Regions from separate parts of the Allobosea sp. P4_H5 genome, predicted to be linked through region 1. Evidence: predicted binding sites of a transcription regulator. Region 1 holds the regulator's gene; each other region holds the start of a gene.

Region 1 (7,424 bases):
GGCATCTCGCTGAACAACCAGAAGGGCGCCCAGGCCTGGCCGATCACCTCCGCCACCTTCCTGCTCGTGCACGCCAAGCCGGAGAAGCCGGAAGAGGTGCAGGCCGCGCTGAAGTTCGTCGACTGGGCCTATAAGAGCGGCGACCAGCTCGCCCTCGACCTCGACTACGTGCCGCTGCCGGCCAACGTCAAGGACCAGGTCCGCAACGCCTGGAAGGGCGTGACCGACCCGGCGGGCAAGCCGATCTTCTGATCGCTTCCGCGTGACGATACGGGGGTGGGGGCCGGACAAGGGCCCCCGCTTCCACGACGACCAGAGCCTCGTTTCGATCCGATAGTCGCCTTTCGAGACCGGAGTAACCACGGATGTCTGCCGTGACCGACCAGTACGCCGCGCCAAGCGCGCCGGTGCGCAAGACCCCGATGGGGACCTTCGATCTCATCTTCCGCAATGCCAGCCTGCTGGCGGCGCTGTTCGTGCTGGTGCTGCTCGCCGGCATCATGCTCTCGATGGTCATTGGTGGCTGGCCCGCCTTCCGCGAATTCGGTTTCGGCTTCATCACCTCCAGCGTCTGGGACACCCAGAACGACCAGTACGGTGCCTGGCCCGCCATCGTCGGCACCCTCTCGACTGCGTTGATCGCGCTCGTCGTCGGCGTCCCGCTCTCGCTGGGGATCGCCGTCTTCCTGACCCAGCTGGCGCCGCCCTGGTTCAAGCAGCCGGTCTCGACCGCGATCGAGCTGCTCGCCGCCGTGCCCTCGATCATCTACGGCATGTGGGGGCTGTTCGTCTTCGCGCCGCTGTTCGCGGCCTATGTCCAGATCCCGCTCTCGAACATCGTCGAGGGTATGCCGATCATCGGCACCGTTCTGTATTCGCGCTCGCCCTCGGGCCTGGGCATCCTGACCGCCGGGATCATCCTGGCCTTCATGATCATCCCCTTCATCGCCTCGATCACCCGCGACATGCTCGACCAGATCCCGTCGGTGCTGCGCGAGAGCGCCTACGGCATTGGCGCGACGACCTGGGAGGTCGTCCGCCACGTGCTGGTGCCGCAGGCCGGCGTCTCGATCATCGGCGCCGTCATGCTCGGCCTCGGCCGCGCGCTCGGCGAGACCATGGCGGTGACCTTCGTCGTCGGCAACGCCAACCGGCTCTCGTCCTCGATCCTGGATCCCGGCTCGACCATCGCCTCGCGCATCGCCAACGAGTTCAACGAGGCGCTCGGCCTGCAGCTCAACTCGCTGATCGCGCTCGGTTGCATCCTGTTCTTCGTCACCTTCGTCGTCCTCGTCATCGCGCGCCTCCTGGTCGCGCGGGTGAAGCGCTACTGAGCGGAGCTGGACCCATGACCATGGCGACATTCACCAAGACCATGACCGCGCCGCATGTCGAATGGGGCCGCGTGCGCCCGGCGCGCCGCACCGCTGACCGGATGATGAAGATCATCGCGACGAGCTTCACCCTGATCGCGATCGTCGTGCTGTTCTGGATCCTCGGCATGCTGATCGTGAAGGGATTGGGCGGGCTCTCCGCCAACACCTTCACCCAGATCACGCCGGGGCCGGGCACGGAGGGCGGCGGCCTCGCCAACGCCATCGTCGGCTCGATCGTGCTGACCTTCCTCGGTATCGCCGTGGCGACGCCGATCGGCGTGCTCGCCGGCACCTATCTGGCCGAATACGGCAAGGCCTCCAAGCTTGCCGAGCTCATCCGCTTCATCAACGACATCCTGCTCTCGGCGCCTTCGATCCTGATCGGGCTGTTCGTCTACGTGATCATGGTCGAGCCGTTCCGCGGCTATTCCGGCTGGGCCGGCGGCGTTGCCCTCGGCATCATCGCGATCCCGGTGATCGTGCGCACCACCGAGGACATGCTGCGCCTTGTTCCCGGCTCCCTGCGCGAGGCGGGTGCTGCGCTCGGCGCCCCGCCCTCCGTCGTCATCACCTCGGTGACCTGGCGGGCGGCGAAGTCGGGCATGGTTACCGGCATCCTGCTGGCCCTCGCCCGCATCGCCGGCGAGACTGCGCCGCTGATCTTCACAGCGCTCAACAATAATTTCTGGTTCTCGCCGAACCTCGTCGGCGGCGTCTCCAACCTGCCGGTGACGATCTATCAGTTCGCCTCCGCCCCTTACGAAAACTGGCAGCAGCTCGCCTGGGCGGGATCGCTGATCATCACCGTCTCAATCCTCGTGCTTTCCATCATCGCCCGGCGCATCGTGCGCGGCGGCAAGTGATAAGCGTCCGATCGGAAGGACCATGCAGATGCTTTCGACCCTCGAACTGAGCCCGCAGACGCTGGACGCCGAAGCTCCCGTTCGCATCGCCGTCAAGAACCTCGATTTCTACTACGGCGAGCACAAGGCGCTGAAGAACATCAACCTCGACTTCCGTGACCGGCACGTCACCGCGCTGATCGGCCCGTCGGGCTGCGGCAAGTCGACCCTGCTGCGCATCTTCAACCGCATCTACTCGCTCTATCCCGAGCAGAAGGCGACCGGCGAGATCCTGCTCGACGGTCGCAACATCATCTCCAACAACGTCGACGTGAACGAACTGCGCTCGCGCATCGGCATGGTCTTCCAGAAGCCGACGCCGTTCCCGATGTCGATCTACGACAATGTCGCCTTCGGCATCCGCCTCTACGAGAAGCCGCCGAAGTCGGAGCTCGACGATCGCGTCGAGGGCGCGCTGCGCCGCGCCGCCCTCTGGGACGAGGTCAAGGACAAGCTGAAGAGCTCCGGCATGGGCCTCTCCGGTGGCCAGCAGCAGCGCCTGTGCATCGCGCGCACCATCGCGCAGAAGCCCGAGGTCATCCTGTTCGACGAGCCGACTTCGGCGCTCGATCCGATCTCGACCGGCAAGATCGAGGACCTGCTCGAGCAGCTGAAGAGCGATTTCACCATCGTCATCGTCACCCACAACATGCAGCAGGCGGCGCGCATCTCGCAGTACACCGCCTTCATGTACCTTGGCGAGGTGATCGAGTTCGACGCCACCAACACCATCTTCATGAACCCGCATAAGAAGCAGACGCAGGACTACGTCACCGGCCGTTTCGGTTGACATTCCGAAGCGTCGGCAAGCCCCAAGGATACGCCCCATGTCCGACCATATCGTCCGCTCCTACGACGCCGATCTCGAAGGGCTGCGCCGCAGCCTCGCCGAGATGGGCGGCATGTCCGAGCGCATGCTCGGCGACTCCACCGTGGCTCTGGTGCGCCGCGACACCGCGCTCGCCCAGAAGATCATCAGCGCCGACCAGCGCCTCGACAATCTCCAGCGCGAGGTCGAGGAAAAGGCGGTGCTGACCATCGCCCGCCGCCAGCCGCTGGCGAACGACTTGCGCGAGCTGATTTCGGCGATCCGCATCGCCGCCGACATCGAGCGTGTCGGCGATCTCGCCAAGAACATCGCCAAGCGCGCGGTCGCGATCTCCGGCCAGTTCTCGCCGCCGCATCGCGCCGTCGTCGGCCTCGAGCATATGAGCCGCCTGGTCCAGGCCCAGCTCAAGGACGTGCTCGACGCCTATGCCGCCAGCAACGAGCAGAAGGCGATGGATGTCTGGCGCCGCGACGACGAGATCGACGCGCTCTACACCTCGCTGTTCCGCGAGCTCCTGACCTATATGATGGAAGATCCGCGCAACATCACCTTCTGCACGCATCTCCTGTTCTGCGCCAAGAATGTCGAGCGCATCGGCGACCACACCACCAACATCGCCGAGACCATCCACTACCTCGTCACCGGGCAGTCCATGGACGAAACCCGACCGAAGCTCGACACCACCAACATCCTCGTCGACCTGCCGGCGGCCAATGGCTGAACCGGCGGGCGCTTGAACGGACGCTGACATGCCCGCACGCATCCTGATCGTCGAGGACGAGGAGCCGCTCACCCTGCTGCTGCGCTACAACCTCGAGGCCGAAGGCTTCGAGGTCGACAGCGTGGCGCGCGGCGACGACGCCGAACTGCATCTGCGCGACCATACGCCGGACCTCGTCCTGCTCGACTGGATGCTGCCGGGCCTCTCCGGCATCGAGCTTTGCCGGCGCCTGCGCACGCGCCGCGACACCGAGCGCGTGCCGATCATCATGCTGACGGCCCGCGGCGAGGAGACCGAGCGCGTGCGTGGCCTTGCCACCGGCGCCGACGACTATGTCGTCAAGCCGTTCTCGCTGCCCGAACTGATCGCCCGCATCCAGGCACTGCTGCGCCGTGCCAAGCCCGGCCACGTTGCCGGCTTGCTCGCTGCCGGCGATCTCGAGCTCGACCGCACCACCCGCCGTGTCCGCCGTGCCGGGGCCGAGCTGCATCTCGGGCCGACCGAGTTCCGCCTGCTCGAATTCCTGATGCAGGCGCCGGGCCGGGTCTATTCCCGGGCGCAATTGCTCGACGCCGTCTGGGGCCGCGACGTCTATATCGACGAGCGCACTGTCGACGTCCATGTCGGGCGCCTGCGTAAGGCGATCACGCCCGCCAATGCCAAGGACCCGCTGCGTACGGTGCGCGGCGCCGGTTATGCCTTCGACGAGACATTTGCGCGAAGTTGAGCGCTTCTGTCAGCGCGGCGCGGCGACGATCATCGCGGCGCCGGCGAGACAGAGCGCGGCGCCCGCCAGATCGTAGCGATCCGGCGCGACCTTCTCGACCAGCGCCATCCAGGCCAGCGACGCCACGATATAGACGCCGCCATAGGCGGCGAAGGCGCGTCCGGCGGCTGGACTGTCGAGCAGGGCCAGCAACCAGGCGAAAGCCGCGAGCGATACCAGGCCTGGCAGCAGCCACCAGACCGACTTGCCGAGCTTGAGCCAGGCCCAGAAGGCGAAGCAGCCGGCGATCTCCGCCAGCGCCGCGCCCGCATAGATCGCGAACGTCGCCATGCCGATGCCTACGGTTCCGGCCCGAACGCCGCGGCCAGCCGGGCGAAGACCGGGCGATACGCCTCCGATGCCAGCGGGGTCAGCGATCGGGCCTAATCGAAGTTGAACCAGCGGATCTCGCTATGCTCGTCATTGCTGATCTTGGGGTCGCCGCCAGTCCATTCGGTGACCGCGAACAGATGCCAGAGTGCGGGCGTGACGCCATCCGTCTCGGTCGTCTCGATCGTTTCGAAACGGCGGAAGACCGTCGTCGTGACGCCGAGCTCTTCCTGCAACTCGCGGACGAGGGCGGCCTCGACGGCCTCGCTTGGCTCGACATGGCCGCCGATCGTATCCCAGCAGGAGGGGCGGTTCCGGCGGTGCGGAGCCCGCAGGCCCAACAGGAGCCGCCCATCCCGGATCGGCAGCGCGCAGGCATATTCGACAGGACCCATGCTCTCTCCTTGCCGTTTGGCGTTCGGGTGCATCGGCTGGACGACGATGTACGGTTCCCGCAGACTGCCTTTCATGCGTTTCACCAAATGGGACTATATCGCCTTTCCCTTTCTCGCCGCGCTGTTGATCGGCGTCGGCTATGGCGCGCTCCGCCTGGTCGGCTTCTTCGGTCTCGGCATACTCGGCCTGGTGATCGGCTTCATCGCGGTGCGGATGGATCTGGAACGGGATGGCGGTCCCCTGCAGTTCAAGGCCAGGGACCACATGTCGCGGGCCGAGAAGGCCGCTGATCAAGCTGAGAAGGCCTCGCGTCTGCAGCCGCTCTTCGTGGCGCAGGTCATCGCTGCCGGCTTCGTCATCCTGGGCTTCGGCTTTCACTTCCTGCTCTGACACAGGAACGGCCTCGACAACGAAAAGCCGGCCTTTCGGCCGGCTTTCATGTTCGTGCCACTCGGTTCCGAGCGCTCAGGCGCGGATGGGCTTGCGGTCGCGGCGCCGGTCGGCTGCCGGCTGGTAGGCGATCCGGGCGTGATAGGCGCAATAGGGCATGCCGGTCGCGCTGCGGCCGCCGCAGAAGCGGAACTCCGGCGTGGTCGGGTCGCCCATCGGCCAGCGGCACATATATTCGCGCAGATCCATGATCGTGACCCGCTCGGAGAACGGCACGACCACGTCCTCGGCCGGCGCGGGAGCGCGTTCGACCTGTGCTTCGGCCGCGATCTCGGGCGCGAACTGCGGAGCCAGCGCGGTGTTGCCGCGGGTCAGCCCGGCGCCACCGTTCTGATGGCCGGCCGGATGGCTCGGCGGGCGGGCCGCCGGCTTGCGCGGGCGCGGCGTGGCCGAGCCCGGGCTCTTGGCCCGGCCGGACAGGCCGAGACGATGAACCTTCCCGATGACGGCGTTACGCGTGACGCTGCCGAGCTCGGCGGCGATCTGGCTCGCGCTCAGGCCGTCATTCCAGAGCTTCTTGAGCAGTTCGACGCGTTCGTCGGTCCAGGCTCCGGCTTCGGTCATGGGGTTGCACCTGTCTTCGTCATGCTTCGCCAGCGGGCCGGCGAGGCATAGGGAGAGATCATGGCGGAATCCGATACCGGCAGCGTCCGTCACAAAACGGAAGCCGTTACGCCCGGAACTGACGATACAGGAGACGCCGCACGAGATGTCGTATCTGACGAAGAGGACCATACAAGATGGCCTGACTCGGCCACAAGAGTCGCCGAATCGTAATTCGGCTTTTCCCCAGCCAATCGCCGCAGACGGTCGGGCGGTGAGTCTATTCGGCAACGCTGCCGCGAGGTCAGGGCAACTACATGAGGGCTGAGTGGACGGGCGATCGTCCTGCCGCGAGGTCAGCCGGAATTGACAGGGCCGGGCCGGTTTTGCATAGTTGCGCGACGCAGCCGCCCCCAAGGGCGGCGCTTATGTTTTTGAGCGATCGGGATTTTCCTTTGATGCGGCTTGACGCGCGACGAGACGGCGGGAGCGGCCAGCGACGATAATGTCGCCGGCGGGTCGCATCGTGCCGGCATCATGCCGCCTTGCGTCCCACCCTGCCGTTCCCGGCCCGAGATTCCGCGCTACCTTCCTGTCTCGCCGCAAGGATTTTGCTCCATGAGCACCGCTTCCGCTTCTTCCGTTCTCCTGCCGACCTATGCCCGGGCCCCGATCGCGCTCGAGCGTGGCGAGGGCGCCTGGGCGATCACCGCCGACGGCCAGCGCTATCTCGATTTCGGCGCCGGCATCGCCGTCAATTCGCTCGGCCACGCCCATCCGCATCTGGTCGAGGCGCTGACTGCCCAGGCCCAGCGCATCTGGCACACCTCCAACCTCTACACGATGCCCGAGGGCGAGAGGCTCGCCCGCCGGCTCTGCGAGGCGACCTTCGCCGAGCGCGTTTTCTTCACCAATTCGGGCGCCGAGGCGAACGAGTGCGCGATCAAGATGGCGCGCAAGTACCATGCCGCGAAGGGCCATCCCGAGCGCTTCCGCGTCGTCACCTTCGAGGGCGCCTTCCATGGCCGCACGCTCGCGACCATCGCCGCCGGCGGCCAGCAGAAATACATCGACGGCTTCGGCCCGAAGGTCGACGGCTTCGACCAGGTGC
Region 2 (7,424 bases), on a different contig from region 1:
GCCCTGCGCGAGCAGCTGCATCTTGTCGTGCGCCAGGTTCGGCGGGAACATGCGGCCGAGGAAGCGCGCGCCATTGCCGAGGCCCTGGACGAAGCGTTCCCAGCGGATGTCGACGATCCCCGCCGCATAGATCACATAGGCGACAAACAGCACCGCGCCGAGGCGCAGCGGCCAGTTCGGCGGGAAGGCGCGGGCGCGCAGGCTGAGGCCTTCGCTGACGGGAGGAGCGCTCATTCCATCCAGCCTTCGCCGCCATAGATCTCGGCGAGATGGTTGTCCTGCAGCCCGGCGGGCGGGCCGTCATAGATCACGAGGCCCTTCGACATGCCGATCATCCGCAGCGCATAGCGGCGAGCCAGCGCCACGTTGTGGATGTTGACCAGCACCGGGATATTGCGCTCGCGGCCGACCTTGGCGAGCAGTTCCATGATCTCGACCGAGGTCTTGGGATCGAGCGAGGAGGTCGGCTCGTCGGCGAGGATCAGGTCCGGCTCCTGCATCACCGCGCGGGCGATGCCGACGCGCTGGCGCTGGCCGCCGGAGAGCTGGTCGGCGCGGCGGGTGGCGAAGTCGCCGAGGCCGACCGATTCCAGCAGCGCGAAGGCGCGGGCGATGTCTTCTTCGGGGAAGCGCCGCGTCCAGGCGCGCCAGACCGGGACATAGCCGAGCCGGCCGCAGAGCACGTTCTCGATCACCGTCAGCCGCTCGACCAGATTGTACTCCTGGAAGACCATGCCGAGGCGCCGGCGCGCAGCCCTGAGAGGCTCGCCCTGCAGCTTCGCCAGGTCGGTTCCGCCCAGCATGATCGAGCCGGAAGTCGGGTCGACCAGCCGGTTGATGCAGCGGATCAGCGTCGACTTGCCGGTACCGGAGGGGCCGATGATCGCGACGATGCCAGGCTCGGTGACGCTCAGCGAGATGTCGCGCAGGACCGGCTGGCCCTTGCGATACTCCTTGACGAGGTTGCGGATGACGAGCGCCCGGCCATGGCCGGGCGCCTCTGCGGCGGGAAGCGCGCTCATGAGCTTGCTATGGCTTTCGCGTCAGGGAGCCTTGGCTGGCACGGGCTGCTGCGCCTTCTTCTTGGCGAGCTCGTCGGCCTCGCGCTTGGCCTCGGTGTCGTAGGCCGACTTGTTGTAGGGCGTGCCCGACTTCTCGGCGACGTCACGCACGACCGCCCAGTCCTTCTGGTAAGTGATCGGCAGAAAGCGGTCGTCGCCGTTGAACTCCTTGGTCATTTCCGGGGTGAAGCGGAAGGAGAAGAAGCAGTCGGTCAGCTTCTTGGCGAGCTCGGGCTTCAGATCGTGCGCATAGGCGAAGGACGAGGTCGGGAAGATAGCGCTGCGATAGATCTCGCGAGTATCGTCCTTCTTGATCGTGCCGCGCACGATCATGCGCTCATAGACGTCGCCGGCGACCGCGCCCATGTCGTAGTCGCCCGAGACGACACCGAGGATCGACTTGTCGTGGCCGCCCGACATCAGCGGCTTGTAGTCCTTGTCGGCCTCGAGCCCGAATTCGGGGAACAGTACGCGCGGGGCGAGGTTGCCCGAGTTGGACGAGGGCGAGGTGTGAGCGACCTTCTTGTCCTTGAGGTCCGACAGCTTCTGATAGGGGCTGGAGGCCTTGACCACCGCGACGAGATTGTAGCCGCGCACGCCGGCGGCCGAGCCCTTGGCGGCGAACGGGATTGCGCCGGCGAGGTTGACGGCAAAGCCGGTCGGGCCGGTCGAGAAGCCGGCGAAATGCAGGCGACCCGAGCGCATCGCCTCGATCTCGGCCGAGTTCGACTGCACGGGATAATAGACGATGCGCTTGCCGGTGCAGGCGGCGAGATGGTCGGTCAGCGGCTTGAAGATGTTGGCGTAGACGGCGGGGTCCTCGACCGGCGTATAGGCCCAGACCAGCGCCGACGGGTCCTTCAGCTTCGAGGCCTCGGTCGGCACGTCGGCGACCAGGTCCTTGTTGGCGTCGCAATACATCGTGTCGAGCTGGCCGCGATTGGGGCAGGCGTCCTGTGCCTGTGCCGCGCCAGCGAGCCCGAGGCCCAGAAGCAGCGAGGTCGTGGCGGTCAGGCAAGTCAGCGTCTTGGTCATAGTCGGCGTCTCTCCCGGTCGATCTTGATTATGAGCTGGCTATAGTATGTGACACAAAACTGTCATATTCCAGCCGGGCAGGACGTCTCGTCTTACGACTATAGTGGCCTTGTCCACCGCGACGATTGACCCGCGCACCAACCCAAGCGATGCAAAATCTTCCTCCCACAACCTTTCCGGACAATCTGGCGGCGTTGATGCCGCGCTATGACGATTTCCTTCTCGACCAATGGGGCGTGTTGCACGACGGCGTCCGGCCCTATCCCGGTGCCGTGGCCGCGTTGGAGATGCTGCGCCGGGCGGGCAAGCGCGTGATCATCCTCTCGAATTCCGGGCGCCGCGGAGCCGAGAACGCAGCGCTGCTGGCGAAGATGGGCTTCGCAGGCGAGCTTTATGACGAGGTCATCTCGGCCGGGGACGACGCCCGCGATGCATTGGCGGCGCGCGACGAGCCGTTCCACCGCGCGCTCGGCCGCCGCTGCCTGCTGCTGGCGCGCGAGGGCGAGGCGCACCTGGCGGAGGGGCTCGGCCTCGACCTGGTCGATGATGTCATCCTGGCCGACTTCATCCTGCTGATGACGATGGACCCACCCCGGCAGTCGGTCGCCGGCTGGATTAACTTGCTCGAAGCGGCCAGCGCGCGCCGGCTGCCGCTGGTCTGCGCCAATCCCGACCTGCATCGCGCCAGCCCGGATGGTGGTCTGCAGGAGGCGCCCGGCTTCGTCGCACGTGCCTATGAGCAGCTGGGCGGCACGGTTCGCTATCACGGCAAGCCGCAGCCGCGGATCTATCGCACCTGCCTGGCGAAGCTCGGGCTCCACCGTAGCCGCGTCGTCGCGATCGGCGATTCACTGGAGCATGACATTGCGGGTGCGCAAGGCGCTGGCATCGACAGCGTCTTCATCGGCGGCGGCATCCATCGTGGTGACATCAGCTGGAACGGCGCGGTGATGGACCCGTTGAGCTGTCTTGCGCTCTTTGCCCGCGCCGGACGTAGCCCGACCTATGCGCTCCCGCTGCTCGGCTAGAGCATGCCGATTTCATGCGGAACCACGCCGTCATTCCGGGACTTCGCGCAGCGAAGGGCCCGGAACCCAGAACCGATGCCGGTTGTCAGGATGGCGTTGTGGCCGACGCGCTTTTCCGGAGAGGGCATCGGTTCTGGGTTCCGGGCTCAGGCCTTCGGCCTGCCCCGGAAAGACGGTGTGGTTCCAACTAGAGGCGGAAGCGCCTCAACGGCCGGTCAGGAAGAAGCCTGACAGGGCATAGGCCAGCGCCGAGATCAGTCCCGCCGCCGGCATGGTGACGATCCAGGCGAAGACGATGCCGCGGGCGACGCCCCAGCGCACTGCGGTGACCCGACGTGCCGCGCCGACGCCGATGATCGCGCCGGTGATGGTGTGCGTGGTCGAGACGGGGACGCCGAGATAGGTCGCCAGGAACAGGGTGATCGCGCCGCCGGTCTCGGCGCAGAAGCCCTGCTGCGGCGAGAGCCGCGTGATCTTCGAGCCCATGGTGTGGACGATGCGCCAGCCGCCGCAGAGCGTGCCGAGTGCCATCGCCGCCTGGCAGGAGATCACCACCCAGAACGGCACCGAGAAGGTCTCGCCCATCATGCCGTGCGAGAACAGCAGCACGGCGATGATGCCCATCGTCTTCTGCGCGTCATTGGCGCCGTGCCCCAGAGAATAGAGCGAGGCCGAGACGAATTGCAGCAGGCGGAAGGTCGAATCGACCTTGATCGGCGCGACCTTGAGGAAAGTCCAGGAGACGATCAGCACTAGTAGCAGCGCCAGCGCGAAGCCGATCGCAGGGGACATGAAGATCGCGACGAAGGTCTTGCCGAGCCCCCACCAGACGACTGCCGAGAGGCCGACCTTCGACAGGCCGGCGCCGACCAGCCCGCCGATCAGCGCATGCGAGGAGCTCGACGGGATGCCGGCGATCCAGGTGACGACATTCCAGACGATCGCGCCTGTCAGCGCGCCGAAGATCACCCGGTCGTCGACGATCGCCGCCTGGATGATGCCGGAGCCGACCGTCTGGGCGACGTGCAGGCCGAAGAACAGGAAGGCGATGAAGTTGAAGAAGGCGGCCCAGAGCACCGCCCATTGCGGCGCCAGAACCCTCGTCGAGACGATGGTCGCGATCGAGTTGGCGGCGTCGTGCAGGCCGTTCAGGAAATCGAACAGCAGCGCGACGGCGATCAGGAAGAGGAGAGCAGGGGCGAGGCTGGCGACATCCACGGCGCGCGACGCTTCTCAGAGATGTTCGAGGACGATGCGGCTGACGCGCTTGGCGACGTCCTCGAAACGGTCGACCACCTTTTCCAAGTGGTCGTAGATCTCGGCGCCGACGATGAAGCCCATCGCGTCGGTGCCGCGATGGGCCTTGAACAGCTCCTTGAGGCCCTGGTCATAAAGCTGGTCGGAGCGCTCCTCGATCGCGCCGATCTCCTTGGCCAGCGCGCCGATGCCGACCGCGTGCTTCTTGATGTCGCGCAGCATCGGCAGCAGCTCGCCGACCTTGATCGCCGCGACGACGACGGTCTTGCCGAGCTCCTGCATGCTGGGTGTGAAGCTCTCGACCTCGAAGAGCCGGATCGCCTTGGCCGTCTTCTGCATCTGGTCGATGGCGTCGTCCATCGAGCCGATCAACTCCTCGATGTCGCCGCGGTCGAAGGGCGTGATGAAGGTGCGGCCGACCTCGAGCATCACCTCGCCGGCGATCGCATCGGCCCGGTTCTCCTCGGCGAAGATCTCGGCGCAGCCTGCCTCGATCGGCGTCGCTCCGCTGAGCAGGCCGTCGAGCGCCGCCGCTCCGGCCTTCAGCGTCTCAGCATGACGCTCGAACAGCACGAAGAACTTGTCTTCCTTCGGCAGCAGCTTCTGGAACCAGCCCAGCATCGGAACGGCCTCTCACCAACTTAGTCCGCCCCGCGGCAAAGAGCGGGATGACACGCCTGCGCCTTTTGTGACAGTTTTGCGACAACGGCAATCCGGATTCCGGCTTTGCCCCCGTTGGCCTCGACGCCGGCGTGCGCAGAACACGATAGGGAGGACTGACATGTTTACACGCAGGATCGCGCTGGTTTCGGCGCTAGGCTTAGCTCTGTCCGCCTCGGCCGTTCACGCGCAGGCGCCGTCGGGCAAGGTCACGGTTGTGACCTCGTTCTCGAAGGATGTCACCGACCCGATCAAGAAGGCCTTCGAGAAGGCGGTGCCGGGCGTGACGCTCGAGGTCCAGAACCGCAACACCAATGCCGGCGTGAAATATGTCGAGGAGACCAAGGCCAACAACCAGGTCGACCTGTTCTGGGCCTCGGCGCCCGACGCCTTCGAGGTGCTGAAGGGCAAGAAGCTGCTCTCGGCCTACAAGCCCAAGGCGTCCGGCATCCCCGAGAAGATCGGCTCCTATCCGATCAACGATCCCGCCGGCTTCTATTTTGGCTTCGCCGCCTCGGGCTATGGCATCATGTGGAACGAGCGCTACGCCAAGGCCAACAAGCTGCCCGATCCCAAGGATTGGCAGGATCTCGCCAAGCCCGTCTTCTACGACCATGTCTCGATCGCCTCGCCGGCGCGGTCCGGCACGACGCATCTGACCGTCGAGACCATCCTGCAGGGCGAGGGTTGGGAGAAGGGCTGGCGGACGCTGAAGGAGATGTCGGGCAATTTCCGCTCGATCACCGATCGCTCCTTCGGCGTGCCGGAGGCGGTGAATTCCGGCCAGGTCGGCGTCGGCATCGTCATCGATTTCTTCGCCTTCTCGGCGCAGGCCTCCGGCTTCCCGGTCAAGTTCGTCTATCCGAGCGTGACCACGGTCGTGCCGGCCAATGTCGGCATCCTCGCCAACCCGCCGAACAAGGCGGCGGCCGAGGCCTTCATCGAGTTCCTGCTCTCGCCGACCGGGCAGGAGGTGCTGCTCGAGCCCGGCATCCGCCGCCTGCCGGTCAATCCGGCCGTCTACGCCAAGGCCGGCGCCGACTATCCGAACCCCTTCACCGACCCGCGCTTCCAGAAGATGATCGGCTTCGACGTCGACAAGTCGGAAGCCCGCACCGCCGTGGTCGACACGCTGTTCGACCAGCTGATCTCGTTCCAGCTTGACGCGCTGAAGGGCGTCACCAAGACGCTGCACGAGGTCGACGCTGCGCTCGCCAAGAAGCCAAACGCCCAGGCCAAGGCGCTCGCCGACGAGGCCCGTACCCTGATCGCCGCCCTGCCGGTAACCGAGGTGCAGGCGGCGAGCCCCGAGCTGCGCGGCGCCTTCACCGGCGCCAAGGAGAAGGGCGCGCGCCAGGCCGAGGTCGAGAGTCAGTGGGCGAGCTTTGCCCGCGACAACTACGCCAAGGCGAAGGCCAAGGCCGAGGAGGCGCTGAAGGCGGCAAAGTGATCGGCGTCATTCTCGGGCGGCGCGCATGCGCCGACCCGGGAATCTCATGCCGGATATGGCGCCGCTGATGCTGCGCCACTCGTCCGGAGATGCCCGGGTCAGGCCCGGGCATGACGCCCTTTCGCAAGGCTCATCATGACCGCCGTCCCCGCCACCCCACCTCGCGCCCGCGCGTTCTCCGCCACGCCCGGCCAGATCGCGCTGGCGCTCGCCATCGCGGCCTTCCTGCTCGTCTTTCTGGTGCTGCCGGTGGCGACGGTGATCTATGTCGCCTTCACGCAGAAGGGCACCTCGACCTTCACGCTGGTTAACTTCTACGACTTCGTCCGCACCGAGCTGTTCATGCGCTCGTTGTGGAACTCCTTCTATGTCTCTGCGATGTCGGTGGTCTGGGCCTCGGTGCTCGCTTTGCCGCTCGCCTACCTCACCACGCGCTTCGCCTTTCGCGGCGCCGCGATCGTCCAGACGCTCGGCTTCCTGCCACTGATCATGCCGCCCTTTGTCGGTGCCGTGGCGATGCAACTTTTCTTCGGCCGCAACGGCTCGATCAACCTGCTGCTCGACGACTGGTTCGGCTTCAAGATCGACTTCATGGAGGGACTGAACGGCGTCATCTTCGTCCAGTCGGTCCACTATTTCCCGTTCATCCTGATCAATCTCTCGGCGGCGCTACGCAATATCGACCGCGCCATGGAGGAGGCTGCGCAGAATCTCGGCTCCTCCGGCTTCAGACTGTTCCGGCGCATTGTCTTCCCGCTGGCGCTGCCGGGCTATCTCGCCGGGGCCTCGCTCGTCTTCGTCAAGGTCTTCGACGATCTCGCCACGCCGCTCCTGCTCAACGTCAAGGACATGCTGGCGCCGCAAGCCTATCTGCGGGTGACCTCGATCGGCATCGCCGACCCGATGGGCTATGTCATATCGGTCGTACTGATC
Region 3 (7,424 bases), on a different contig from region 1:
CAATTTCACACCGACATAGTCGAGATGGACGCGGCGATGGACGCGGCTCTTGACGTTGGCCTTGGTGATGATCAGCGCCTGGGGCTTGGCCAGGAAGGCGCGGATCTCCGGCGTCATCACCACCAGCTCGCGATTCTTGCGCAGGACCCGGACATCCGGGTCGCGCAGGATGCCGAGGCCGGAGGAATCGACGGGGTCGGCGGCGGTGTCGCCACCGGCGAAGCGATAGGCGCGCACGCCGAGCAGGGTGAAATTGTCGCTGGCGATCCATTCGAGGAAGTTCAGGGCCTCGGCGACCTCGTCCTCCGGCAGCGGCGGCGGATTGGCGCGATAGGACTGGATCACCTCGGTGATTCGCCCGCGCATCGCGGCCCAGTCGTCGACGGCTAGGCCGACATCGACATAGACGCGGGCAAGGCCGGCGGCGAGCCGCTCGCGGGCCTCGGCGGTGTCGATCCGGTCGAGATGGATATGGATCAGGCTCTCGCGGCGCGTGCCCTCGACCGCACGGCCCGAGGCCTCGCCGGCCAGCGACTGGAAGGTGCCATCGTCCTTGCGCACCACGGCGAGGATGGGATGGGCGACGAGGCGGGGCTCGTAGCCCTGCTCGGCGAGCTCGGCGAGGGTCGAATCGAGCAGGAACGGCTTGTTGTCGTTGACGACCTCGAGGATGGTGATCTGGCGCTCGCGCCCATCCTCCTTCACGGCCTCGTCGCGGAAGCGCAGATTGGGCTCGCCGGGCTTGCGGTTGCCGGTCAGGTGGGCGTAGGCGGCGTCGGCGGCCCGAGCCAGGAACTCCGGCGGCAGCGCGACGAGATCCTCGGCGACGGTTCGGCCATAGAGCAGCTTGGGGAAGTCTGCGGGCATCGCCGAACCGAGCTCATGGGCAGCTGCCTCGATCGCGGTGACGGCTGCAGCCGTGGCATTCGCTTCGCGCTTGGCCATAGTCTTCTTCCCCCTGCTATTTTGCCGAAGCGATGACATAGCTCACCGGCGGCTGCAACTTTCGTCGCATCGCAGCAGCCAGATTGCACCAATATGGCGCGGACACGGCAGCTTGTGCCCGATCCGCGCGGATATCAGCGTAAGGAATGCAGAGATGACGAAGAAGCATGACAAAGCGATGGTGGGTGAGCAGCCTGCGAAGCAGGACGCGCCGCCCGCCGTGATGGCGCTCTCTCTGCCGCGAGCTGAGCTTTCCGAGCCGATGCAGGCCTATTTCGCCAAATGCGAGGAGAAGCTCGGCTATGTCCCGAACGTCCTTGCCGCCTATTCCCATGACGACGCCAAGCTCCAGGCCTTCGCCACCTTCTACAATGATCTGATGCTGGCGCCGTCCGGCCTGTCGAAGCTGGAGCGCGAAATGATCGCGGTCGCGGTCTCCAGCGTGAACCGCTGCTATTACTGCCTGACGGCGCATGGCCAGGCGGTGCGCCAGCTCTCCGGTGATCCCGTGCTCGGCGAGATGATGGTGATGAACTATCGCGCCGCGCAGCTCTCGCCGCGCCATCGCGCCATGCTCGACTTCTCGGTGAAGCTGACGGAAGAGCCACACAAGATCGAGGAGGAGGATCGGCAGGCCCTGCGAGACGCTGGCTTCGGCGAGCGCGACATCTGGGACATCGGGGCGGTCGCCGCCTTCTTCAACATGTCGAACCGGATCGCCTCGGCTGTCGATATGCGGCCCAATCCCGAATATCACGGCGCGTCGCGGTAAGGATCCCGGCCAAAAGAAAACGGCCGGCGGAAACCGCCAGCCGTGAGTTGGCTTCGACTCGTTGGCCCGGCCCGCCGCAGCGCCGGAGGGGCTGGGGGGCTGACGTGTCCGGAACCGGACAGGCCGGGCCGCCGAAGCAACGAATCGGAGTTGAGCCCCGCAACGGGGCGCTCGCTTGGCGCAAGCGCGGCAAAATCATGGCAATCGCCCTGGTGCCGGAGAAGGGTGGCGGGCCTGTCATCAATCTGTCTTGCGGCACCCTTGCCAGCGCTGGAGGGCGGGCGCATCATCCCTTGCCGGGTAACGGCAGGCGATGAACAGGAGGCGCGATGAGTGAAAGCGAAACTCCGCCAGGTCAGCGAGTGGGCGCTGTCGTCGCCTTTCCGGCAGCTACCGCGCCCTCCTCTGTGACCTTCGATCGCCGTGAGCTGAACGAGCTGCTCAACCTTTATGGCCGCATGGTCGCGGCCGGTGAGTGGCGCGATTACGCCATTGATTTCCTGCGCAACAAGGCACAATTCTCGGTTTTTCGCCGCACGGCCGAGGTCCCACTCTACCGGATCGTCAAGGACCCGTCGCTGGCGCGGCGACAGGGTACCTATTCGGTGGTGACCGCGACCGGGCTGATCCTGAAGCGCGGCGCCGAACTGAGCCGAGTGCTCAAGGTGCTCGACAAGCGGTTGAGCGTGGTGAGCTGAGACCGCCACACATTGGCTGGCCCAAAAAGAAAAACCCCGGCCTTGCGGCCGGGGTTTCGTGTTTTCAGGCTGTTGCCCTGATCACTCCTGCTTGGAGCCGAAGAGCGAGAGCAGCATCTGGAACATGTTGACGAAGTTCAGGTAGAGCGACAGGGCGCCGTTCACCGAGAGCTTCGCGGCCGACTCGGAGTCCATGTCCGAGTACAGGTACATTTCCTTCAGGCGCTGCGTATCCCAGGCGGTCAGGCCGGCGAAGACCAGCACGCCGATCACCGAGATGGCGAAGGAGAGCGCGCTCGAGGCCAGGAAGATGTTGACCACCGAGGCGATCACCAGGCCGATCAGGCCCATGATCAGAAACGAGCCGATGCCCGACAGCGACTTCTTCGTGGTGTAGCCGAACAGGCTGAGGCCGGCGAAGGAGGCCGCGGTGATGAAGAACACCTTGGCGATTGATTCACCGGTGAAGACCACGAAGATCGACGACAGCGAGATGCCCATCACCGCCGCGAAGGCGAAGAACATGGCGCGCGCGGTCGACGAGCTCATGCTCTCGGCCTTGAACGAGAAGAAGAAGATGAAGGCCAGCGGCGCCAGCATCACCACCCACTTCAGCGGGCTGAGGTACAGCGCCTGGCCGAGCGGCGTCAGCGCGGTGACCTTGCCCGAAGGCGAGTAGCCGGCAATCGCCAGCATCGAGATGCCGATCGCCATCAGGCCGGTGATGGCCAGGCCGATGCTCATGTTGTTGTAGACGCCGAGCATGAACGAGCGCAGGCCCTGGTCCATCTCGACGGCGCTGGTCTGCTGGGCGCGGCCGGTGCCCCAGACCTGAGCGTTGCGATCGAAATCGCTCATGGAGAGAGTTCCCCTTGAAACTTTGCCTGGCGGACATCGCCCTTGCGACACCCACCGCCGCGCACCAACGTGGCGACATCACGAAATATGAGGGGGATCGCGCAGGCTTACAAGGGGGCCGAATGGTTAGCGGGGCGCTCGGCATAGAAATTCGTCGCCCAGTCGATGCAACATTACGCTCTGTTCATGTTTATGTCCGACCGGCTTGAGTCAGACCTCATAAATTCCTCAGATGAGAAGCGGGCGCTTTCGACAGTATCTGCAGCGTTCCGATCAATCCGAACACGACGGTGACCACGACGGCTGCAGTCGCAGCGATAATAGCGCCTGTCGGGTCAGGGACGAAATCTATCTTCATCACTTGCGTGACGACCCCCCAGCCCGCGACGGCACCTGCCAGGAGCCCGAACAGGGCAGACACGACACCGATGCCTGCGTATTCGAGGATGTACGACGAAAGTATGAAACGGCGAGTCGCGCCGAGCGTCTTCAGGATCATCGCGTCATAGAGCCGCGCCCTCTGTCCGGCCGCCAGAGCGCCCGCGAGGACCAGCAGGCTCGCGGTGATGGCAAGGCCCGAGGCACCGCGAATCGCGCCGGCGAGCTGGCTGACGATGGTGTTGACCGCCTCCAGCGCGTCCTTAACCCGGACCGCCGTCACGGCCGGGAAGGCGATGGCGAGCTGGCGCATCAGCGCGGCGTCGCTGGCCACAGGCGCCGCGCCCTTGTCGGTGACGGTGGCGAGGTTGGTGTGCGGCGCGCCGGCGAAGGTGTTGGGCGAGAACACCATGACGAAGTTGATACCGAGCGAGCGCCATTCGATGTCACGGAAATTGGCGATGCGCGCGGTGATGTTGCGGCCGAGCACGTTGACGGTCAGCTTGTCGCCGAGCTTGAGGCCGAGCCCTTCGACGGCACGGGCGTCGAAGGAAACCAGCGGCTCGCCGCGATAGTTGTCCGGCCACCACTCGCCCGAGGCGAGCCTGGAGGCCTCGGGCACGGCGGCGGAATAGGTGATGCCACGGTCGCCCTCAAGCACCCAGGCCATCTGCTCGCTCGCCTTGATCTGCTCGGCGGGGACGTCGTTCACGCTGACGATGCGCCCGCGCATCATCGGCACGCGCTCGACATGGGCGTTGGGGCGTTGCTCGGCGAGGAAGCGGTCGAAAGCGGCGGCCTGGGCGTTGGGGATGTCGAGGAAGAAGAAGCTCGGTGCCTTCTGCGGCAGCGATTGAGTCAATTGCCTGGTCAGGCTGACGTCGATGAAGGCGAGCGTCGAGAGCAGGGCGACGCCAAGCCCGAGCGAGAGCACCAAGGAGGGGGTCAGCGCGCCGGGGCGATAGATATTGGCGAGCGCCAGGCGTAGCGCCGGCTGCCGGGGGCGCCCGGCGCGGCGGGCCAGCGCCATCAGCCCCCAGGCGATCAGCCGCAATAGCAGGAAGATACCGGTGGCGGCGCCGATATAGATCAGCGCGATGCGCCGGTCATAGGCGAAGACGAGCGCGACGCCGACGAGGCCGGCAAGCGCGGCCAGGAAAATCGCCCGATAGAACCAGCGCGGCTGGCGCCGATCGGGTTCGATCTGGTCGCGGAACAGCGCCGAGACAGGAACGTCATGGGCGCGACCGAGCGGGATGATGGCGAAGACCAGCGCGGTCAGCAGCCCGTAGAGCGCAGCGATGGCGAGCTCGATCGGGGCGAGCGTCGGCTCGAAGGGCAGCGGCAGGACGTCGGCGAGCATATAGCCAAGCGCAAAAGGCGCGGCGGCGCCGAGCGCGAGCCCGATCGCGATGCCGAAGCCGGCGACGAGCATGACCTCGGTCAGATGGATGGCGACGACCCGGCCGCCGGTCGCGCCGATCGCCTTCAGCGTGGCAAAGTCGAGCCGCTTGGCCTCGACGAAGCGGCGCACCGCATTGGCGACGCCGACGCCACCGACGAGGAGCGCGGTCAGTCCGACCAGGGTCAGGAACTGGGTGAAGCGCTCGATATTGCGTTGGAAATTCGGGGCGGCGTTGGCGCGCGAGCGGACTTCCCAGCCCGCATTCGGCTGTTCGCGGGCGGCGTTGGCCAGGAGGGCATCGAGCGCGGCGTCGGTATTGGCGCCATCGGGCAAGATGACCCGAGCGGTCCAGCGCACCAGGCTGCCGGGCTGCAGCAGCTCGGACGCCCGCAGCGCGTCCTGCGAGAGGATCAGGCGCGGGCCGAAGCCGACGCCGGCGGCGATCTTGTCCGGCTCGGAGGTCAGGCTGGCGCGGAGTTGCACCCGCGCCGAGCCGATCAGCACGGTGTCGCCGGGCTTGAGATCGAGCCGGCCGAACAGGACGGGATCGGCGATGCCGCCATAGGCGCCGTCGCGCAAGGCAAGCAGATCGGCCGCCGGCTGGGCGGGATCGGTGCGTAGTTCGCCGATGCTGGGATAGGAGCCGTCGACGGCCTTGAGCTCGACCAGGGCTGCGCCCTTCTCGCCGGCATTGGCCATGCTGCGCAGGGTCGCGATGGTCGAGACGCGGCCATGGCGGGCGAGGAAGGCGTGTTCCTCGGCGGTCGGCTCGCGATGGATCAGGCTGAAGGCGGCATCGCCACCGAGGATGCGCCGGCCTTCGCGGCCGAGGCCTTCGCTCAGGCCGCGCGAGGCCGAGGACACGGCGGCGATCGCCATGACGCCGAGCGCCAGGCAGGCGATGAAGACGCCGAAGCCACGCAGGCCGCCGCGCAGATCGCGCCAGGCGAGGCGCAAGGCGAGCTTCAGGCCGACGGGGCGGCGCGAGGAGCTCGAAGGGGCGGGCGACGGTTTGACGGGGGCGTGCATCTCAGATCGCCAGCGCCTCGGTGCCGGCTTCGGTCTCGATCCGCCCGGCACGCAGGCGGACGGTGCGGTCGCAGCTGCCGGCGAGCGAGAGATCATGGGTGACCAGCACGAGAGTGGCGCCGCGCTCGCGCCGGAGCGCGAAGATCAGGTCGACGATCGAGCGGCCGGTGCTCTCGTCGAGATTGCCGGTCGGCTCGTCGGCGACGAGGATTGCCGGGTCGGGAGCGACGGCGCGGGCGATGGCGACGCGCTGCTGCTCGCCGCCGGAAAGCTGGGCCGGGTAGTGGTCCATGCGCTCGCCAAGGCCGACATTGCGCAGTTCGGCTGCGGCGCGCTCGAAAGCGTCGTCCGCGCCGGCAAGCTCCAGCGGCAGCGCGACGTTCTCGCGCGCCGTCATGGTCGGGACGAGATGGAAGGACTGGAAGACGATGCCGATATGGCGGCCGCGGAAGAGGGCGAGCGCGTCCTCACCGAGCGCGCCGAGATCCTGGCCAGCGACCTTCACCAGCCCGGAATCGGGCCGCTCCAGCCCGGCCATGGTCATCAGCAGCGTCGACTTGCCGGAGCCGGAGGGGCCGACGAGGCCGGTGGCCTGTCCCTGGGGAATCGCCAGCGAGACGCCCTTGAGGATATGGACGCGGGCGGCGCCGCGCCCCAGACTGAGCTCGACATCGCTCAGTTCAATCACCGCCGGGGTTCCTTCGCTCACCGCCATGTTTCCGCTTTCATCCCATCCGATGTCGCCGCTTCGACTGCCATTTCGAACCGAAGGGATCCGAACCGCCATGCGTCGCGCCGCCAACCGATATGGGCGCTTACTGTCACGAATCCAGCTGTCGCCACGCATTTGGGCGGTGATGCTGCTCGTCTTCGCCAGCCTGGGTTCTTTTTCGATGAACAGCTCCACCTTCGCCCAGACCAAGCCTCTCAAATTGGTCGCGCTCGGCGACAGTTTGAGCGCCGGCTATAATCTGCCCGGCAGCGCCGCCTTCCCGACGGTGCTGGAGAAGATGCTGCGCGACAAGGGGATTTCGGTCGAGATCGCCAATGCCGGCGTCTCCGGCGATACCTCGCAGGGCGGGCTGGAGCGGCTCGACTGGTCGGTGCCCGACGGGACCGATGGCGTCATCCTCGAGCTCGGCGCCAATGACGCCCTGCGCGGGGTCGATCCGGCGCTGACGGAACGATCGCTTGACGCAATCGTGACCGGGCTGAAGGCGCGGGGCATCCCGGTCCTGCTCGCCGGCATGTATGCGCCGCGCAGCAACGGCCCCGATTACGTCGCCCGCTTCGACGCGATCTATCCGAAACTCGCCGAAAAACACGGGCTCATCCTCTA
Region 4 (7,424 bases), on a different contig from region 1:
CATGACTGGTCATGCGCCCCTCCGTGATCAGGCGGGCGACATTGTCGACATTGATCTGGCTCCAGATGCTCTTGGCGGTCCTCGGCGTGTAGCGTTGCAGATAGCTGCGCTCGTCGAGGCTCTTCTTGACGCCATCGATCCAGCCCCAGCACAGCACGACGTCGATCGCTTCCTTCGGCGTGATCGACGGCAGGCCGGATGAGAGCTTGTGGATCTTGATCCAGACTTCGTCCGCACGGTCGTGGTGCTCGCCGAGCCAGTTGTAAAAGCTCGCGGCATCCTCGAATTCCCGGACCTTGTCAGGGTCGACCACAACCGGCGCCATCGCTGCTCCAAATGCTCTCAGTTCGACCGGACGGCCGGACGCCCCCCTCTACGCATCGGGGTGGTTCGCTCCTGTCAGCACCGAAGCTGCTGACCAGGGCCTGCCGATCACTCGTCGTCGTCCGGAATCTTCAGCCGGTGGCCGCAGGCCTTGCAGTGCACGGCGTCGGGGTCGTGCCGCTGCAGTGCGCATTCCGGACAGGGGAAGGTCACCTTGTGCGGCCGGAACACCGCTTGCGCCAGCCGGACGAACAGCGAGATGCCTGTGATCATCACCACGATCGAGGTCAGCTTGCCGGCGATGCCCGGCAGGGTGATGTCGCCGAAGCCGGTCGTCGTCACCGTCGCGACGGTGAAATAAAGCGCCTCGACATAGCCTTCCAGGCCCGGTCGGCTCATGAAGAAGAAGGTGTAGACGAAGCCGCTGACGACGAAGAGGAAGGTCGCGAGATTGACCAGGGCCCGTGCCACGTCCTCCCAGTCGCGGTAGCGCGTCTCGCGCAATTGCGCCCAGATCAGGCCGCGCTGCGACAGCGACCAGAGCCGCAGGATGCGCAGGAAGCCGAAATTCTCCAGCCATTGCGGCGCCAGCAACGTCGCCAGGATGAAGAGGTCGAGCAGCATCGTGGGCTGACGCAGCAGCCGCAGCATGTTGGAGGAAGCAAGGAAGCGCGCTGCGATCTCGGCGGCGACAATGATCGCGACGGCATAGTCGAGCCAGAGGAATTCCGGCCGGTCGCGCAGCATCGGCGTCGCGACGAAGAAGCCGATGATCAGGATATCGACGATCAGCGTCGCGAACTGGAACCGCAGCGCCGTCGGGGTGCGGCCGTGATAGAGCTGCCGGAGCCGGTCGCGCAGCCCGGAACGTCCACTGCTGCTGTCGTCGGGATCGGCGGCTGCACTCATCCCATCGGCGTAGCAGCGTGGCGGCGACGGCGTCCAGCCCCGGCGCTCACGCCGGCCTGATCGCGACCGCCTGCACGCTATAGCCGCCGAACAGCCGTGTGGTCCCGCCAATGGTCCCCGTCTCGGCACAGAGATCGGTCACGACCGCATCGAGGTCCCAGCGTGGCGTGACATGGAACAGCGCCAGCCAGCGGTTCAGCAGCGCCCGGAACGGGCCGGGCAGATGCGCCTGATCGCCGAAATCGACGATGTGCAGCGCGCCACCCGGCGCCACCACCTGCATCGCCTGCGCCAGCACCTCGCGCCAGGGCGGGATCATCGAGAGCGCATAGGAGATCACCACCCGCTCGAACCCGGCGCGGCCGAACAGCGCCTGCGGATCGAAACTGGTCGCATCGGCCTGCGCCAGCGTGATGCGCTCGGCGAGGCCGGCCTTCGCCACCTGTTCGCGGGCGGTACGCAACATCTCCTCGGAGACGTCGAGCCCGTAGCAGCGCGCATGCGGATAGCGCTGCGCGATCTTGATCAGGTTCCTGCCCGTGCCGCAGCCGATCTCCAGCACGGTCCCGCCCGGCGGCGGCTTCAGATCGGCGATTAGCCCATCGCGGCCGAGCAAATAGAACTTGCGGGTGGCGTCGTAGATATGCCGCTGGAAGCGATACATCCGGTCCATCAGGCCGGCAGCATCCGCTCGGCCCTCGACCCCGCTCATGCGGCTGCTCCGCGGACATAGAGATGGAAGGCGCCATAGATCGACGAGCGGTCGCGCGCGCCGAATTCGCGGCTGCGCGCCTCGTCATACTGCCATTGCGCCAGGATCGCCTCCGGCACGCGGCCGGGCAGCAGGCGCTCGTCGGCGGCGGTGCGGAAGATCACCCGTGCACCCGGCGCAGCGCTGCGGGTGATCTGCGTCCACAAGGCCGTCAGATCGGCGTCGTTCATCCAGTCCTGCGCATCGAGCAGCACGAAGCCGTTGCAGCTTTCGGCCGGCTGCTTCTCGAGGAAGGCGGTGATCGCGCTCTGATGATAAGACACGCGCCCGGCGCGCTCTTTCACCGTCTCGAAATTACCCTGCTCCAGATAGGGCGGCACCGCCGCATCCGGCTCCGGCCCATAGCCGCGGCCGAAGGCCTGCCAGGCGAAGTAATTGGTCTTCAGGTCGAAGCCGCAGGCAAGCCGCTCCAGCCGGTGGCGCAGCACGGCGCGGATACCGGCATCGCCATCGGCGGCGAGCGCCTTGTACTGCGCCGGCGGGATGCCGAGCCCGTAGAGCGAGGCCGGCTGACGCACCAGCCAGCGCACCAGCCTCGTTTCGAAGACCGGCGCCAGATGCCGATCGAACAGCGCCCGCTGTTCCTCCATCGTCTTCGCCTGCAGCATCACCCTGGGGTCGCAGCCGAGCCGGCGCGCCAGGAAATGCCCGGTGCCGATGAAGCGGCCGAGCAGGCCGTAGCGATAGAAGTTGCGGGCGAAGACCTCGATCCGGCGCCGGCCGGTGAGGTTGCGCCCCTCCCAATAGGCGCGGCTGACCGCGTCGAGCCGCGGCGCGATCAGGCGGTCATAGGTCGCGACATTGTCCTTCGACTGCGCCTGCCCGAAGAAACGGCGGAAGACCGTGTGGTCGTCGATCTCGGCCAACGCCGCGAGCTTGAGATGGCCGAGGGCGATATGGGCGCCGTTGAGGTCGATCGCGCTGACCTTCGCCGGATCAGCGGTGAGATAGGACAGGATGTTGCACGAGCCCGAGGCGATCGCGACGAGGTGGTCGCTGGGCTGCAGCGCCAGCGCCTCCATGTCGACGACCGGGTCTTCCCAGATCTGCGGATAGACCAGGCCGGAGAAGGCGAGCGTGAACATCCGCTCCAGCACGCCGGCGCGCGAGAGCGGCTTGCTGCGATGGACGGCGCTGGTCAGCCCGAGGTTCGTCGTGCGCTTCACCGCGCGGATCGTCTGCGTCACGAGGCCCTCGTTCGCGCCCTTTGCGATGGCGAGCCGACTAGAGGAGTCGCGTGACGGTTGGGTGACGCGGGACGACGCCGGAGAAGAGCGCCCTCGCCATTGAACGCGAACGTGAAACAGGTCGCGTTGCGCCCCCGTGAAATCAGGAAGACAAATCCCCATATCTCGCGCGACAATCAAGCAAGAGCACGCGGAAAGGAGCCTCGCATGGGCCTGATGGACATGTTCGCCAAGACGGGGAAGCCGGCGGAACGCGAATTCCCCTTCCAGCTCACCGATGCGGAGTGGCGCGACAAGCTGACGCCGGAGCAGTACCGGGTGCTGCGCGGCCACGGCACCGAACGGGCCGGCTCCTGCGCGCTGAATTTCGAGAAGCGCGCCGGCACCTTCTCCTGCGTCGGCTGCGGCCAGCCCTTGTTCAGGTCGCACAAGAAATTCGAGAGCGGCACCGGCTGGCCGAGCTTCGACCAGCCGCTTGAGGGCGCGGTCGAGGAGAGCGAGGACTACAGCTTCGGCATGCACCGGGTCGAGGTGCACTGCGCCAATTGCGGCGGCCATCTCGGCCACGTCTTCCCCGACGGCCCGCCCCCGACCGGCCTGCGCTACTGCATCAACGGCGTGGCGATGGATTTCGCGCCGGAAGCCGGTTGAACGAACGCCTCTCTCGGAAGTGAAGCGCGGGGAACCCCTCTCCTGGAAGGAGAGGGGCAGGGGTGAGGTGTTCGGAGCAGAAACGTCTGGCCTCGACTCAACCGCGCGGTGAGCGCGAGCGGAACTGGTCCAGCGGCCTACACCTCACCCTGCCCTCTCCTTACAGGAGAGGGTTCCCCGCGCTGTCCGAGCCTCAATCGGCGACCGGTGCCCTCGGTCTCGCCAGAGCCTGACCCGCCCTGTACGTTCCATCGAGCTGATGCCGGAGAGCGAGGATGCGGCCGCCGATCGATACCGATCTGCTCAAGACCTTCGTCACGATCGTCGAGACGCGGAGCTTCACCCGAACCGGCGACCGGCTGCACCGGACCCAGCCGGCGATCAGCATGCAGATCAGGCGGCTGGAGGAGGCGCTCGGCAAGGAGCTGTTCGACCGGACCAGGCGCCAGATCCAGCTGACGCGCGAAGGCGAGGTCCTGCTCCACTATGCCAGGCGCATCCTCTCGCTCAGCGACGAGGCGATGAGCCGCATCGGGCAGGCCAGCCTGGCGGACATCGTCCGCATCGGCACCTCCGATGACTACGCCAACATGCTGCTGCCAGCGATACTGCAGCGTTTCGCCCAGATCCATTCCGAGGTTCAGGTCGACATCGTCTGCGACAACGGCGTCGCCATCGAGCGCAGGCTGAAGGACGGGCTCATCGATCTCGCGCTCGTCGCCTGCCGCGGCACTGTCGCAGACGAGGAGCTCGTCAGGACGGAAGAGCTGGTCTGGATCGCTGCTGCCGCATCCCAAGCGAAGAGCCGCCCCCTCCCCTTGGCCGTATTTCCCGAGGGTTGCGTCTGCCGGGCGACGATGGCCGAGGCTCTGGATGCTGCCGGGCGCGACTGGCGGATCGGCTTCAGCAGCGACAATATCGGCGCGATCCATGCTGCCGTCCGCTCCGGCCTGGGAGTGAGCGCCGCCGAACGCAGCCTCGTCCCGGCGGGCGTGCGGATTCTGGATCAGGCCGAAGGCCTGCCCCTGCTCGCTCCCGTGCACCTCTGCCTCAAGCTCAACCGGGACAGGGCATCACCAGTCCTCGATGCGCTCGCCGACGAGATCCGGATCGAACTCTCGCCAACGCCATTCCGGTACGAGCCGCAAGCCGATCACGTCTGAGGCGCGACCTCGCGCCGTGGCTCACGCGGCACGACGGCGATCGCGCTCAGGATGATAAGCGCAAGGCCTGCATAGGCCCAGCGATCAGGGACATCGCCGAAGACGAGGTAACCGAGGATCGTGGCGGTGATCACCTCCGCATAGGTGAAGGGCGCGAGCAGGCTCGCTTCAGCCCGCTCAAACGCCTTGACGATCAGCAGATGCGCGAGCGCGGCGACGCAGCCGGTCGCCATGAGCTGCAGCCATTGGACTGCGCTCGGCGATTGCCAAACCGGGACGACCGCAAGGCTCGACAGGACGCAGCCGACGAGCCCGGTCTGGTAGACCGAGACGATCGCCGGAATCCTGCTCTCGACGACCCGCGTCAGCAGCAGGAAGACGGCATAGCCCATGCCCGCCGCGAGGCCGATGAGATAGCTCCACTGCCAGGTCTCGGCACTCGGCCTGATCACCAGGACGATGCCGAGGAAGCCGACCGCGATCGCCAGCCATTGCAGCGGAACGATTTTCTCCTTGAAGACGAGGAGTGCCAGAGCGGTCAGGAGGAAGGGTTCGACGAACCACAGCGTCAGTGCCGTGGTCAGCGGCATATGATGGATCGCGACATAGAACAGCGCTACCGCGAAGAAGAGCGCGGCGCTCCTGGCGGTCAGCGTCCGGGAGACGTTGGGCAGCAGCAGGCGGGGGCCATATCGCCAGGCGCTATAGAGTCCCGTCGCCAGGCAGTGGAAGAAGAAACGCACCCAGATCACCTGCAGAACAGGCAATGACGCGGAGAGATATTTCGCCAAAGTATCCGAGATCGGCAGGATCTGCAGCGCGATCACGAGCAGAAAAATGCCGGTCAATTGTCGCTTGTCCATTCCGAATGCCTCGCATGACATGCGGAAAGGCTCTCAGAATCGCTGGCGCTGGAGAAATCCCGAATTTGGATGCCAGGATCAGCGGCGCTTATGGACCGATCTCCGGCACCGCCCTGCGTGCCAGCGTCACCGCATCGACCGCCAGCGGCAGATCGCCGAAATGGCCGGACCAGTGCCCGCCGAGCCGCGTCGCGACGAACGCGTCGGCGACCGCATGCGGCGCATGGCGGATCAGCAGCGCGCCCTGCAGCATCAGCGCCAGGCGCTCGGTCAGCAGACGGGCCTGGCCTTCATGGCGGATGAGGTCGTGCAGGTCGTTGTCCAGCGCCTGCAGCGCCGCATCATAGCGCCGGTCCTGGCCGGAGACCGAGTGCAGCTCCGCCCGCAGCGCCTGCAGCGAGCCCGGCTCCCGTTCGAGCGAGCGCAGCACGTCGAGGCAGATGACATTGCCCGAGCCTTCCCATACCGAGTTCAGCGGCGCCTCGCGATAATGCCGCGCCATCGGGTTCTCCTCGATGAAGCCGTTGCCGCCATGGCACTCCAGCGCCTCGACGACGACCGCCGGCGTGCGCTTCGCCACCCAGTATTTCGCCAGCGGTGCGCCGATCCGGGCCAGCAGCTTCTCGCTTTCCGACCGCTCCTGCCGGTCGACCGCGGCGAAGAGCCGGAAGGCGAGCCAGGCGGCCGCCTCCGCCTCGATGGCGAGGTCGGCGAGGACGTTCTGCATGATCGGCTGGTCGATCAGGAGGCGCTGGAAGGCCGTGCGGTGCTGGGCGTGATGGCCGGCGAGCATCACCGCCTGCCGCATCAGCCCGGCTGAAGCCGCGGCGATGTCGAGCCGTGTATTGTGGTTCATCGACAGGCCGGTGCGCAGTCCCCTGCCGGGATCGCCGAGCATATGGCCGATGGCGCCCCTGAACTCGACTTCGGAGGAGGCGTTCGAGCGGTTGCCGCATTTGTCCTTGAGGCGCTGGATCGCGATGCCGTTGCGCTCGCCATCAGGCCGCCAGCCCGGCACGACGAAGCAGGAGATGCCCTCCTCGTTGCGCGCCAGCGTCAGGAAGACGTCGGAATGCGGCACCGAGAAGAACCATTTGCTTCCGTGCAGCGAATAGGTGCCGTCGCGATTGTCATAGGCGATGGTCTGGGTCTGGCGCAGGTCCGAGCCGCCTTGCGTCTCGGTCATCGCCATGCCGACGGTCGCCCCTGTTTTGCCTGCGGCCGGCCCCTGGCGCTTGTCGTAAGTCTTGGAGGAGATCAGCGCGCCCCATTGCGCCCAGAGCGTCCGGTCCTGCTTCAGCACTGGAATCGCCGAATAGGTCATCGAGATCGGGCAGCAGATGCCGCTCTCGCAGCCATACCAGAGATATTGCAGGGCGGCCCGCGCCACCTGCGCCCCCGGCCCCGGCCGGTTCCAGGCGAGCGCATGCGTTTCCTGGCCGATGGCGCGGGCCATCAGCGCGTGCCAGGCCGGGTGGAACTCGATCTGGTCGATGCGGTTGCCGAAGCGGTCATGGCTGCGCAGTTCCGGCCCGTGCCGGTTGGCGAGCCGCGC

The links. Region 1 encodes PhoB, which activates phosphate uptake and scavenging genes when phosphate is short. Its sites were predicted from a motif close to TGTCATNNANCTGTCAT; they were not measured.
Region 2: the regulator PhoB is predicted to act here: its motif matches at 5,070-5,086, upstream of AC1DS0_RS00515 (DUF47 domain-containing protein).
Region 3: the regulator PhoB is predicted to act here: its motif matches at 1,953-1,969, upstream of AC1DS0_RS29340 (DUF2794 domain-containing protein).
Region 4: the regulator PhoB is predicted to act here: its motif matches at 3,243-3,259, upstream of AC1DS0_RS18315 (BtaA family protein).

The regions. Positions count from the first base shown of each region.
Region 1 is NZ_JBFUKM010000013.1:170,929-178,352, reverse strand. It holds gene pstS (phosphate ABC transporter substrate-binding protein PstS) at 1-252, shown strand, start outside; gene pstC (phosphate ABC transporter permease subunit PstC) at 366-1,334, shown strand; gene pstA (phosphate ABC transporter permease PstA) at 1,349-2,239, shown strand; gene pstB (phosphate ABC transporter ATP-binding protein PstB) at 2,268-3,068, shown strand; gene phoU (phosphate signaling complex protein PhoU) at 3,106-3,828, shown strand; gene phoB (phosphate regulon transcriptional regulator PhoB) at 3,857-4,555, shown strand; gene AC1DS0_RS24745 (YnfA family protein) at 4,565-4,885, opposite strand; gene AC1DS0_RS24740 (NUDIX hydrolase) at 4,978-5,319, opposite strand; gene AC1DS0_RS24735 (hypothetical protein) at 5,393-5,710, shown strand; gene AC1DS0_RS24730 (GcrA family cell cycle regulator) at 5,786-6,334, opposite strand; gene AC1DS0_RS24725 (acetylornithine transaminase) at 6,932-7,424, shown strand, end outside.
Region 2 is NZ_JBFUKM010000001.1:100,422-107,845, forward strand. It holds gene phnE (phosphonate ABC transporter, permease protein PhnE) at 1-234, opposite strand, end outside; gene phnC (phosphonate ABC transporter ATP-binding protein) at 231-1,022, opposite strand; gene phnD (phosphate/phosphite/phosphonate ABC transporter substrate-binding protein) at 1,044-2,096, opposite strand; gene AC1DS0_RS00505 (TIGR01459 family HAD-type hydrolase) at 2,294-3,124, shown strand; gene AC1DS0_RS00510 (inorganic phosphate transporter) at 3,329-4,342, opposite strand; gene AC1DS0_RS00515 (DUF47 domain-containing protein) at 4,358-5,002, opposite strand; gene AC1DS0_RS00520 (ABC transporter substrate-binding protein) at 5,163-6,491, shown strand; gene AC1DS0_RS00525 (ABC transporter permease) at 6,627-7,424, shown strand, end outside.
Region 3 is NZ_JBFUKM010000021.1:10,910-18,333, forward strand. It holds gene AC1DS0_RS29330 (NAD-glutamate dehydrogenase) at 1-945, opposite strand, end outside; gene AC1DS0_RS29335 (peroxidase-related enzyme) at 1,124-1,717, shown strand; gene AC1DS0_RS29340 (DUF2794 domain-containing protein) at 2,047-2,415, shown strand; gene AC1DS0_RS29345 (Bax inhibitor-1/YccA family protein) at 2,497-3,273, opposite strand; gene AC1DS0_RS29350 (ABC transporter permease) at 3,491-6,085, opposite strand; gene AC1DS0_RS29355 (ABC transporter ATP-binding protein) at 6,087-6,794, opposite strand; gene AC1DS0_RS29360 (arylesterase) at 6,979-7,424, shown strand, end outside.
Region 4 is NZ_JBFUKM010000008.1:201,847-209,270, reverse strand. It holds gene AC1DS0_RS18330 (YdeI/OmpD-associated family protein) at 1-325, opposite strand, end outside; gene AC1DS0_RS18325 (potassium channel family protein) at 433-1,233, opposite strand; gene AC1DS0_RS18320 (class I SAM-dependent methyltransferase) at 1,280-1,945, opposite strand; gene AC1DS0_RS18315 (BtaA family protein) at 1,942-3,192, opposite strand; gene msrB (peptide-methionine (R)-S-oxide reductase MsrB) at 3,409-3,843, shown strand; gene AC1DS0_RS18305 (LysR substrate-binding domain-containing protein) at 4,119-5,006, shown strand; gene AC1DS0_RS18300 (DMT family transporter) at 4,997-5,854, opposite strand; gene AC1DS0_RS18295 (acyl-CoA dehydrogenase family protein) at 5,958-7,424, opposite strand, start outside.